2 regions of the Collimonas arenae genome follow, and region 2 is predicted to be linked to the other one. Evidence: predicted binding sites of a transcription regulator. Region 2 holds the regulator's gene; the other holds the start of a gene.
What was found. The regulator FliA, encoded in region 2, starts transcription of late flagellar genes. The targets are predictions, from matches to a motif close to CTAAAGTTTNNNNNNNNNNNGCCGNTA.
Positions count from the first base shown of each region.

Region 1 (4,421 bases), 2.6 Mb from region 2:
GAAACAGGAGCCCAAGATGAAAGCATGGATGTTCAACCGCCCGCAATTGACACTGAAACTGGAAGACGTCGCCCAGCCCGAACTGCGTGCCGGCGCTGCACTGGTACAGATGGAGGCGGTGCCACTGCTGAGCTACACCCGCAATTACCTGCAAAGCAATTTGCCCTACGCTTATCCGCCCAGCCCGTTTACGCCGGGCACCAACGGCATCGGCCGGATAATCGCTGTCGGCGCCGGCGTGCAGCAGTTCCAGCCGGGACAGCGGGTAGCCGTCAATCCCTACTGGATCGCTAACGAGGCTGTAGCGGAACCGCCGCAAGTACTGATCGGCCTGACCGGCATCAGCGCCGACAGCACGCCCATGCTGGAAGAATTCCCACATGGCAGTTTGCGCGAGGTAGCCGAGTTTCCTGTTTCCACGTTACTGCCGCTGGACGGACTCGATCACGTGGCTGCCGAACGGCTGGCGGTACTGGCGAAATTCATCATCCCTTTCGGCGGCCTGCGCCGCGGCCGTCTGAGCGTGGGTGAAACAGTGGCGATCAATGGCGCCGGTGGTTACTTTGGCTCCGCCGCGGTGCTGGCGGCCTTGGCAATGGGCGCTGCCAGGGTGATTGCACTGGGCCGCAACGCACAAGCATTGCAGAAACTGGTAGAACTGGGTCAGGGACGTGTAGTCGCAGTGCTGTTGAGCGGCGATGTTGCCGGCGACGCATCCGCCATCCGTACCGCAGCAGGCGGCGGCATCGCGCTGGCATACGACATGGTCGGACAGGCCAGCGACGCCAATAGTACATTGGCGCTACTGCACAGCTTGCGTCGCGGCGGTCGACTGGTGCTGATGGGCAGCATGCAAGTCGCTCTGCCGATACCCTATGGCGACATGCTGCTCAACAATTGGGAACTGATCGGCCATTTCATGTATACCTCAGCCGATTACCTGGCGCTGCTGTCACTGGTCAAGGCAGGCTTGCTGTCGCTGGATGCGGTGGAACTGAAAACCTTTGCCTTCCCGGCGCTGGAAGCGGCCATCGACCACGCGGCGCAAATGAAAGGCCTGCAAGCTACGGTGTCGCTTTTCTAATCGTCGTGCAGATGCGCTAGCGCGTGGCGGACCATTCATTTGCCAGGAATTCGCGCCACGGTTCGAAATATTTTTCGCGCCAGCCTTTCTTGACATCCTCGTACTCCTGCTCGGGAACATCCAGGTGAATCAGATCGATCCGGCCTTGTTCACCCTGCGGATGAAACGACAGAAACAAGACCGAGTCGGGATCATCGTCGGCGAACGCCGGCGAGCGCCAGGTCTGGACGATCAACCTGGGCTTGGCTACCTGTAGCATGACGCCGGTCAGCGCGCCATCGAAAGCCTCGAACTCATCGCCGGCCTGCTCCCCGATCAGCACGGGCAAGCCGGTGATCGCCTGGTGCAACTGCGGATCGAGATACATATCGAACAGTGCGTCGGCGGGCGCCTTCAGGACCACTGTCTTATAAATCACATTGCGCATGGTGGTTCTTTCTTCAGTGCTGTGAGCAAAGCGTCGGAGCAACATCGAAGCAACATCTGAGCAACATCCAAGAAGCAGCACCATGGCAAATCATGCATTTGAAATCAAATTTTCAAAATGGCGCGGTAAAACTTTACCTCATTTTACGCAAACTCATTTCATCGCACGCCGCATGCCAACGTACAAGGCTTCCACCTTCTCGCGCGCCCACACTGTCTTGCGTAGAAATGTCAGGCTGGACTTGATGCTGGGGTCGCTCTTGAAACAACGGATATCGATCCGCTGTCCCAAACCGTCCCAGCCGTAATGTTCAACCAGTTCAGTCAGCATCGCCTCCAGCGTCACGCCGTGCAGATGGTGGTGTGTATTTTGTGTCATGTGCTTCTCGATCAACTTACAAGCTGACATTTTACGTCTTCGCCTGGACGCCGCCAGTGAAACACAGTATTAAAGTTTTTGGGAATCTTGTCGTTAATTGAATGACACTTATCCAGAAAGGACGTCATGAAAATCAATTCAGCGCATGCGGCAGCGCCCTCTCCTGCCAACACCGCCTCGCAAATTGCCGCGTTGCAGAAGCAGCTTGCCAACCTGCAAAAACAACTGATGACGGTACTAAAAGAAATACCGGCGCCAGGCGAAGAGGAACTGGCCGACATGCGGGTCAAGGGCCTGCAGCTGCAAATTACCTCGATTGAAATGGAAATCAGCCGGCTTAGCCAAATGGCGGCGGTGCCGGAACTTTCCGATACGCAGCAAGCCAGTATTGAGGACAAACTCAATGATCAGCCGACTCAGCGGCAGAAACACCCGACTGCTTCTGCCGGCGGCAATGTGGATCTGTACGTTTGAATCAAAGCGCGACCCAGCGCTGAGCTGCCGGGCCGCAACCACCATTTAAGGCTGCAGGTTAGCCCGGTAGAAAGCAGTTACTGCATCGGCCAGCAACTTGTGTGTATGCGTGGTCGGATGCAAGGTATCCCAGAAAACGAAACTATCCGGATTGGTACACTGTGAGCGGGCGCTCTGCGTGCTCATGTAATTCAAGGTCGAATCGGTATTGATGCTGAGACAGGACTGAGTCGTGTTGCTGACCTGGTATTTGGCCGGATTGGTCAGCAAATCATTGAACAAGGCATACGTATCGTATAGCTGGATATTCAGGCTGCTGCCATATTGCGCTTGCAGCGAACTAACCAGCGCGGTGAGACGGTTGTTGAGATCGATCACCTGCGCCGCCACCGTCGCCCCCGTGGTCTTGATGGAGAACACCGGCGCCTTGGACACATCCGGCAACTTCAGCAACAGGATATTGCGCGCGCCGGACTGAATCAGGCTTTGCAGGGCTTGCGTTTCTCCGCTGATCACCTGGTCGACCGTGCTGTTGTAATTGACCAGGTCGTTACCGCCGATCAGCAAGGTGAACAAGGTGTTTTGCGGCTGGTAGTTCTGCGCCTTCTGCATATAGGTCGTATAGGACTGCACTTGCTGGACCACGCCAGGAATCACCAGATTCTGGGTGGTCACGCCGGCGCCGCCAACTGCCCAGTTATACAAGGGAAGCTGCAAATTGTCGGCCAGGTATTCAACCCAGTTCTTGCCGTTGCTGAAATGCCCCAGGAACCAGCTGTTTGAATTTGGTAAAGTCCAATTCGAGGCATTGTAGATATTCTGGGTATCGGACAAGCTGTCGCCGAATGCGACGATCTTGTTGATGCCGCTTTGTACTACGCTGTCGGTAGTCCAGACGGTGTAGTTGAACGACAGCGCATTGTCGGCGGCGGCAACCATTGCTACCGGCTGGCTGATGCCTTTGGCGGTCAGCGTGCTTTGGCAGACCGATTGCAAGGTGCTTTGAGTGACATCGCTATAGAACATGTTTTCCCAGTTCAGCGCACCGCCGGCCCACCAGTAACCGTTGATGCGGTAGTAGTCGCCACTGGACGGGTCAAGGCCCCAGACGTAGGTTGTGGTCGGCTTGGTCGGATTGCTGTTGGTGCGGTACCAGCAGCGCAAATAAGTGTAGGTGCTGCTGCTGGCGGCATTCGTTACTGCGCCAGCAACCATGCTGCGCGCGGCTGGCTTTTGGCTTGGCTTCTGTTTCAGCAGTTGTTCCTTGGAGAGCGGGCCGGACGACGACAAATGATGGGTGTAAAGGGGATCGGGTTTTACTTCAGGGGATATTGTTCCTGCCACAGCCATATTCGAACACAAAGCACAAAGCACAAAAAGTGTTTTCATTGCTGGTTTCCTTGTTGTAGTTGCTACTAAAGGCTTTTGCATCAAGAAGATTTCCCGGCATGCGCCGGCCACAGCCGGCAACCGGGAAGCGATTGGGCAGATGGCGGCTACCCACACAAACGATAGCAAAATACCATCACGATGATACCCGCGGCAATATTGACACACGGAAACAAATTGAAGGTGGCTATAAACGCTTTCCGATGTTTTCCTCTAATCAGGAGTTACCCACAGAATGTGTGGACAGTCTTGTTGATAACCCACTGGCAATTTAGCTATGCTGCTGATTTATATAGGATTTTTCCTGCTGCTCAAGGTGCATTTCCGAAGTTACCCACAGAATTTGTGGACAGTCTTGTTGATAACTCCCTGGCTACTAAGTTAAGTGCATGATTTATAACGATATTTCATCACTGTTCAATTTGACGCTGCAGACTTACCCACAGATTTTGTGGACAGTTCTGTTGATAACCATCCTGCATCTTAGCTAAGTGCATGATCTGTATAGTGTTTTCATCGATGCTCAGAATGGGGCGCAGACGGTTTTCAGACTGTTCCCGTATTGCTTTAAGAGTCGTTTAATTCAATCCGGCTACACTGTCACGATTATCGGCAGGCTGATTTATCAATAATCGGCGCCGCGCGGTTTTTCCAGGGAGTTGGTGCTAT
Region 1 covers NZ_CP009962.1:4,270,554-4,274,974, forward strand. The annotation lists gene LT85_RS18605 (zinc-binding dehydrogenase) at 17-1,084, shown strand; gene LT85_RS18610 (SRPBCC domain-containing protein) at 1,101-1,511, opposite strand; gene LT85_RS18615 (VF530 family DNA-binding protein) at 1,665-1,889, opposite strand; gene LT85_RS18620 (FlxA-like family protein) at 2,016-2,363, shown strand; gene LT85_RS18625 (SGNH/GDSL hydrolase family protein) at 2,409-3,752, opposite strand; gene LT85_RS18630 (response regulator) at 4,420-4,421, shown strand, end outside.
Region 1: a site for FliA is predicted at 1,959-1,985, ahead of LT85_RS18620 (FlxA-like family protein). Genes of this name have one in related genera too.

Region 2 (4,421 bases):
AACCCGAAGGGAACGAGCCGTAGGCGTCGCATGCCGTTGTTACAACGGGGCGGCTATCCGCTCCTTGCCGTAGTGCCGCTACGTCGCGTCGCTGCGCCTAGGCCTGCAACGCCTACGTCACGTTCGCATTCCCAAATTAACTGCCAACAGGTCCTAGAGGAAGTATCTTGAAAATCGATCAACCCACAAAGCCGCTGAACAGTGTGTCGAACCAAGCCAATGTGGCGCCCAACAAGGATAGCGCGCCGCGTGCCGCATCCACAGACGCCGCTGCCACCGGCGTCGCCAGCAGCGCCAGCCCGCCTATGCCAGCCGCCTTGAATTCGCTGGCGGCCCAGGTACGCCAGTTGCAGACGCAATTGCTGCAGCCGGGCGCAGGCGATTTCGATGCCGCCAAGGTGGCCGAGATACGCCAGGCCATCAGCGAAGGGCGCTATCAGATCAACCCCGAGAAAATCGCTGACGGCTTACTGGATACCGTGCGCGACCTGCTTGGCAAGAAGCCGTCATGAGCAGCGCCTTGCTCAATCACCTGAATCAGGAACGGGCCGCGATGGCGACTTTCCTGGATTTGCTGGACCGGGAAGCGGAAGCGCTGATCCACAGCCGCTTCGACGAGCTGCAACAGATTACCGAGCACAAGGCGCAGTTGGCTGATCGCATCACTACCCTTGAGCAGGAGCGGGAACGTCGGCAGCAGCAAGCCGGCTTTGCCTTGACGCGGGAAGGCGGCGATGCCGCTGCAGCAGCCGGCGGCAGCGATTTGCAGCTGGTCTGGCACGATTTGCTAAAACGCGCCGCTCAGGCGCGCGAAAACAATCACCGCAACGGCATCATGATTCACACCCATCTGGATTTTGTAAGGCAGTCGATCAATTTCCTGCGCGCCCACGGCCAGTCGCTCTATGGTGCGGACGGCAAGCATAAGATCGGCCTGGGCAACGGGCATAGCCTGGCTTCAGGCTGACATCGGGCATCTTTCTGCCCGCCGCTTCCTCTTTTGTGGTGCAAATCGGCGGTTCATTCGTAACCAACCAAGACCTGGCTACGGGATCCCTGCAATGCGGGTGTCAGCGCACCGCGTCCGTCGATGACAAAAGCAAACGAGAAATAAGACCAGCCATCGTCACCGTCAAACGCAGTGGTGCTCCCGCTGGCGCCGCTCAGCCCCACACATCTGGCGTAATTGCATAAGTAAGCATGAATTCCCGCAGGCGGAGAACTCAGAAATGCATATTGCCAAGCGACCCGGCGCGTTCGCGTACCCGGCTTGACGCCACGGCCAACCGGTTCGATCTGTGCCGATTGATAAGGCGTTCCACGTTGGAAAATCGCTGGCGCCGAGGTGCTCGCACTCCATGAACCGACGGTTCCGCGCGACTCACCGGACGGTTCACCGGCGGTGGCACTATTGAGCTGAAGCGCGCCCTGGCCATCAGATGCAGCAGACGCACCAAAATTTCTCTGAAAATAGGTATCAAGGCTGATAGCGGCTGCCGGTCGTTCTTGCGCAACGACAATCGATGCCGTCAGCCAGAGCGTCGCTGTTATTCCCAGCATCGATGTTTTCATCTCAAGCCGCCTCGCTCCAGCTGCTTTCATTCAGGCGGGCCCGCAACCGGCTAATAGCCTGGCTATGCAACTGGCACACGCGTGACTGGCTAACCTCAAGTACGGCGCCGATCTCACGCAAATTCATTTCTTGTTCGTAGTACAGGCTCAGCAGCAAACGCTCACGTTCCGGCATCAATCCGATCGCCTCGACCAGCATGTGACGCATGCCGCTGTCAAGTAACCGCTGCAATGGATCGTTGTCGCCGCTGCGATCGGAGGAACCATTCTGGCGATCGAGAAAGGAATTTTCGCTGTTATCGCTTTCGCAGTCTTCGTAATAAAGCAGTTGCGAACCGTGGATTTCTTGCAGTAATTGCTGGTAATCTTCCAGCGACAATTTCATGGCCTGGGCGATTTCACGTTCGCTCGGCGCTCGCGCCAGCTTTTGCTCAAGCACCTGCACAGCAGCGTCGACACTGCGCGAGGATTGCCGCAGGCCGCGCGACAGCCAGTCGTTGGCGCGCAACTCGTCCAGCATGGCGCCGCGGATACGCTGGCTGGCATAGGTTTCAAACTGCGCACCCTGGTCTTCCTGGAAGCGGTTGGCGGCATCCAGCAAGCCCAACATGCCAGCCTGGATCATGTCGTCCAGTTCTACGCTGGCCGGCAATTTTGCAATCAATTGCAAAGCCAGGCGACGCACCAGCGGCGCATGCTTCGCCAACGTATCGGATTTGTCGATTTTTCCCTGCGCTGTATACATGACGAATTCCTCTTTCCTGCGTTACTTAGCACTCATTTCACAAATGACGTCAGCTGGACTTACGCAAAGCCGCCCTGACTGCGTTGCATCTCCTGGCCGACCATGCGTACTGTCTTCGTCGATGCGTCTTGCCATGGCGACTTTTCGTAAGTCCTGATCAGGCGTCTTGCGCGGCCATTGCAGAAGCTGCCCCGCAATCCGCCGAAAATCGACCGCTGCCGCGCTGGTCTGGAATGCTTCCACCACGCTCAACCTCATTCTTTGTGCATGCGGCAGTTGCGCATCTGCCGCGACGCAACCGGCGGACTCCAGCGCCAGGCCTAGATAGCGGCTGCCCGCGGCGGCCAGATTGTCCAGCACACGCCGTGCTTCCAAAGCACCTGCGGCCAGGTTGAGCATGACTCGCAACTGCTGTAGCGCATGGACGTAATGCAACTGTTTGATACAGGCATATGCTGCTGTGATCGATGTCGCTTGCGGCCTGAACACCACCACCACGTCGTCGGCTTGCGCCGCCAGCGGCGACAAAGCGCCACGTTCGTCGCGACGGGCATCGATCAACACCACCTGTCCTTGAAACCTGCTGCGGATAGTTGTCAACGTTGCGTCGCCTTTAAAAGCTGGCAACAGTAGCGCGCCGCTACTCACGCGCCCTGCCGCATCCGACAACGACAAAGCGCCGGTCGCGACTTGCGACCAGTTACCGGCCGGCGCCGCCCCTTTGACGCCGATCGCGCAAAGCGCCGCCGCTGCGGACGACGGATCGCCGCCATGTTCATCCAGCAGCAGCACCTCTTGCCCTTGCTGCACCAGCGCCGCCGCCAAATTCATGATCACGCTCGTGACGCCGACGCCGGGGCCGCTGCCGATCAGCGCCACAACCCTCGCCGCCTGCCCGCCAGCGTGCTGCGCCATCAAGCAACGCAAACCATCCGCCTGATCGCTGACTACCTTGTTCAACAGCATCTCCTCATCCCGGCGTCACGGCCATGCCGGTCGTCTGCTCGATGCTGCTTTCACTATCCATCGCCAGCGCATCCAGTAGTGCAATCAATTTTCCGAAACCTTCCAGCATCGCCGCAACGGAAGCGACGGTTACTACGCCGGGACGGTTGCGGTGGCCCGTCAGTTGCGCCAGCATGGCGCGCGCAGCCACGGCCCAATCTTCCTTGCAATGAGCCAGGCGCCACATCGTGGCGCTGGCCTGGCCAGCGACCAGCAAACATTTCTGCATGCTGCTGTCACCCGGTTCGGTACAGGCGTCGAGTTGCCGGATCGCCTGCCTGAGCAATTTATAGAAAGGCTCCGCCGCTTGCTTCCAGCATGCCCATGCCGTCAATTGCACCGCTGTGACGCTGGAAGGCAGATTACTTAGCAGACGCCAGTCCGCAAGTTGCTTGCCGCTGTGTTGATCGACAATGCGCACCAGCACGCAACGCAAATCGGACAGGTTGCCGCCCTTGCTGGTCAAGGTGATAGGCGTCTCGGCCAGCGACTGCAGCGCGGCCTTGCCTTTGTAGACGACAGGCTGCGGCTCCCCGAGCACCGGAAGTGAAGTGAGTTTTGCCAGCGTTGTCGCCGTTTCGCCGTCAAGCACGCGGCAAGTGCCGCGAGCACGCGCCAGCCACAATACGGTACCGGGCTGCCATGACTGCAACAGATCCGCAGCCGGCGCTTTATCCAGCAAATGCACCAGCGGCTTGCCGAAGCTCTGCTGTTGCAGCCATGCCATCTGCCGCATCAGCGGCGTCGCCATGGCGCTGCCAGCCGCTGTGGACAGCAATTGATGCGGCGCCGCCAGCGGCATGCCGCTGCGGTCGGACAACAGCACACCGGTTTGCAGGAAATAGGCATCGCCGCTGCGGCTGGCGACCAGATTGCTCTGGCCGCTGATGGCCAGCACGTGGTCGTCACATGTTGTGCCGATTTCAGCAACCGCCTGCTGCAACAATTTCAATTCCAGCGTCTTGCTGCCAATGCCGTCATCCGCCAGATCGCGCCATACTTCGCAACTGCCATCGAAACCAATCCGGCCTTGCTCCATCGCCGCCACATTGGCCGCAAGCTCTTCGGCATCCTGCGCCAGAACGCGGATCAATTGCTG
Region 2 covers NZ_CP009962.1:1,246,613-1,251,033, reverse strand. The annotation lists gene flgM (flagellar biosynthesis anti-sigma factor FlgM) at 168-512, shown strand; gene LT85_RS05625 (flagella synthesis protein FlgN) at 509-967, shown strand; gene LT85_RS25240 (flagellar protein FlhE) at 1,021-1,572, opposite strand; gene LT85_RS05615 (RNA polymerase sigma factor FliA) at 1,574-2,317, opposite strand; gene LT85_RS05610 (MinD/ParA family ATP-binding protein) at 2,339-3,277, opposite strand; gene flhF (flagellar biosynthesis protein FlhF) at 3,288-4,421, opposite strand, start outside.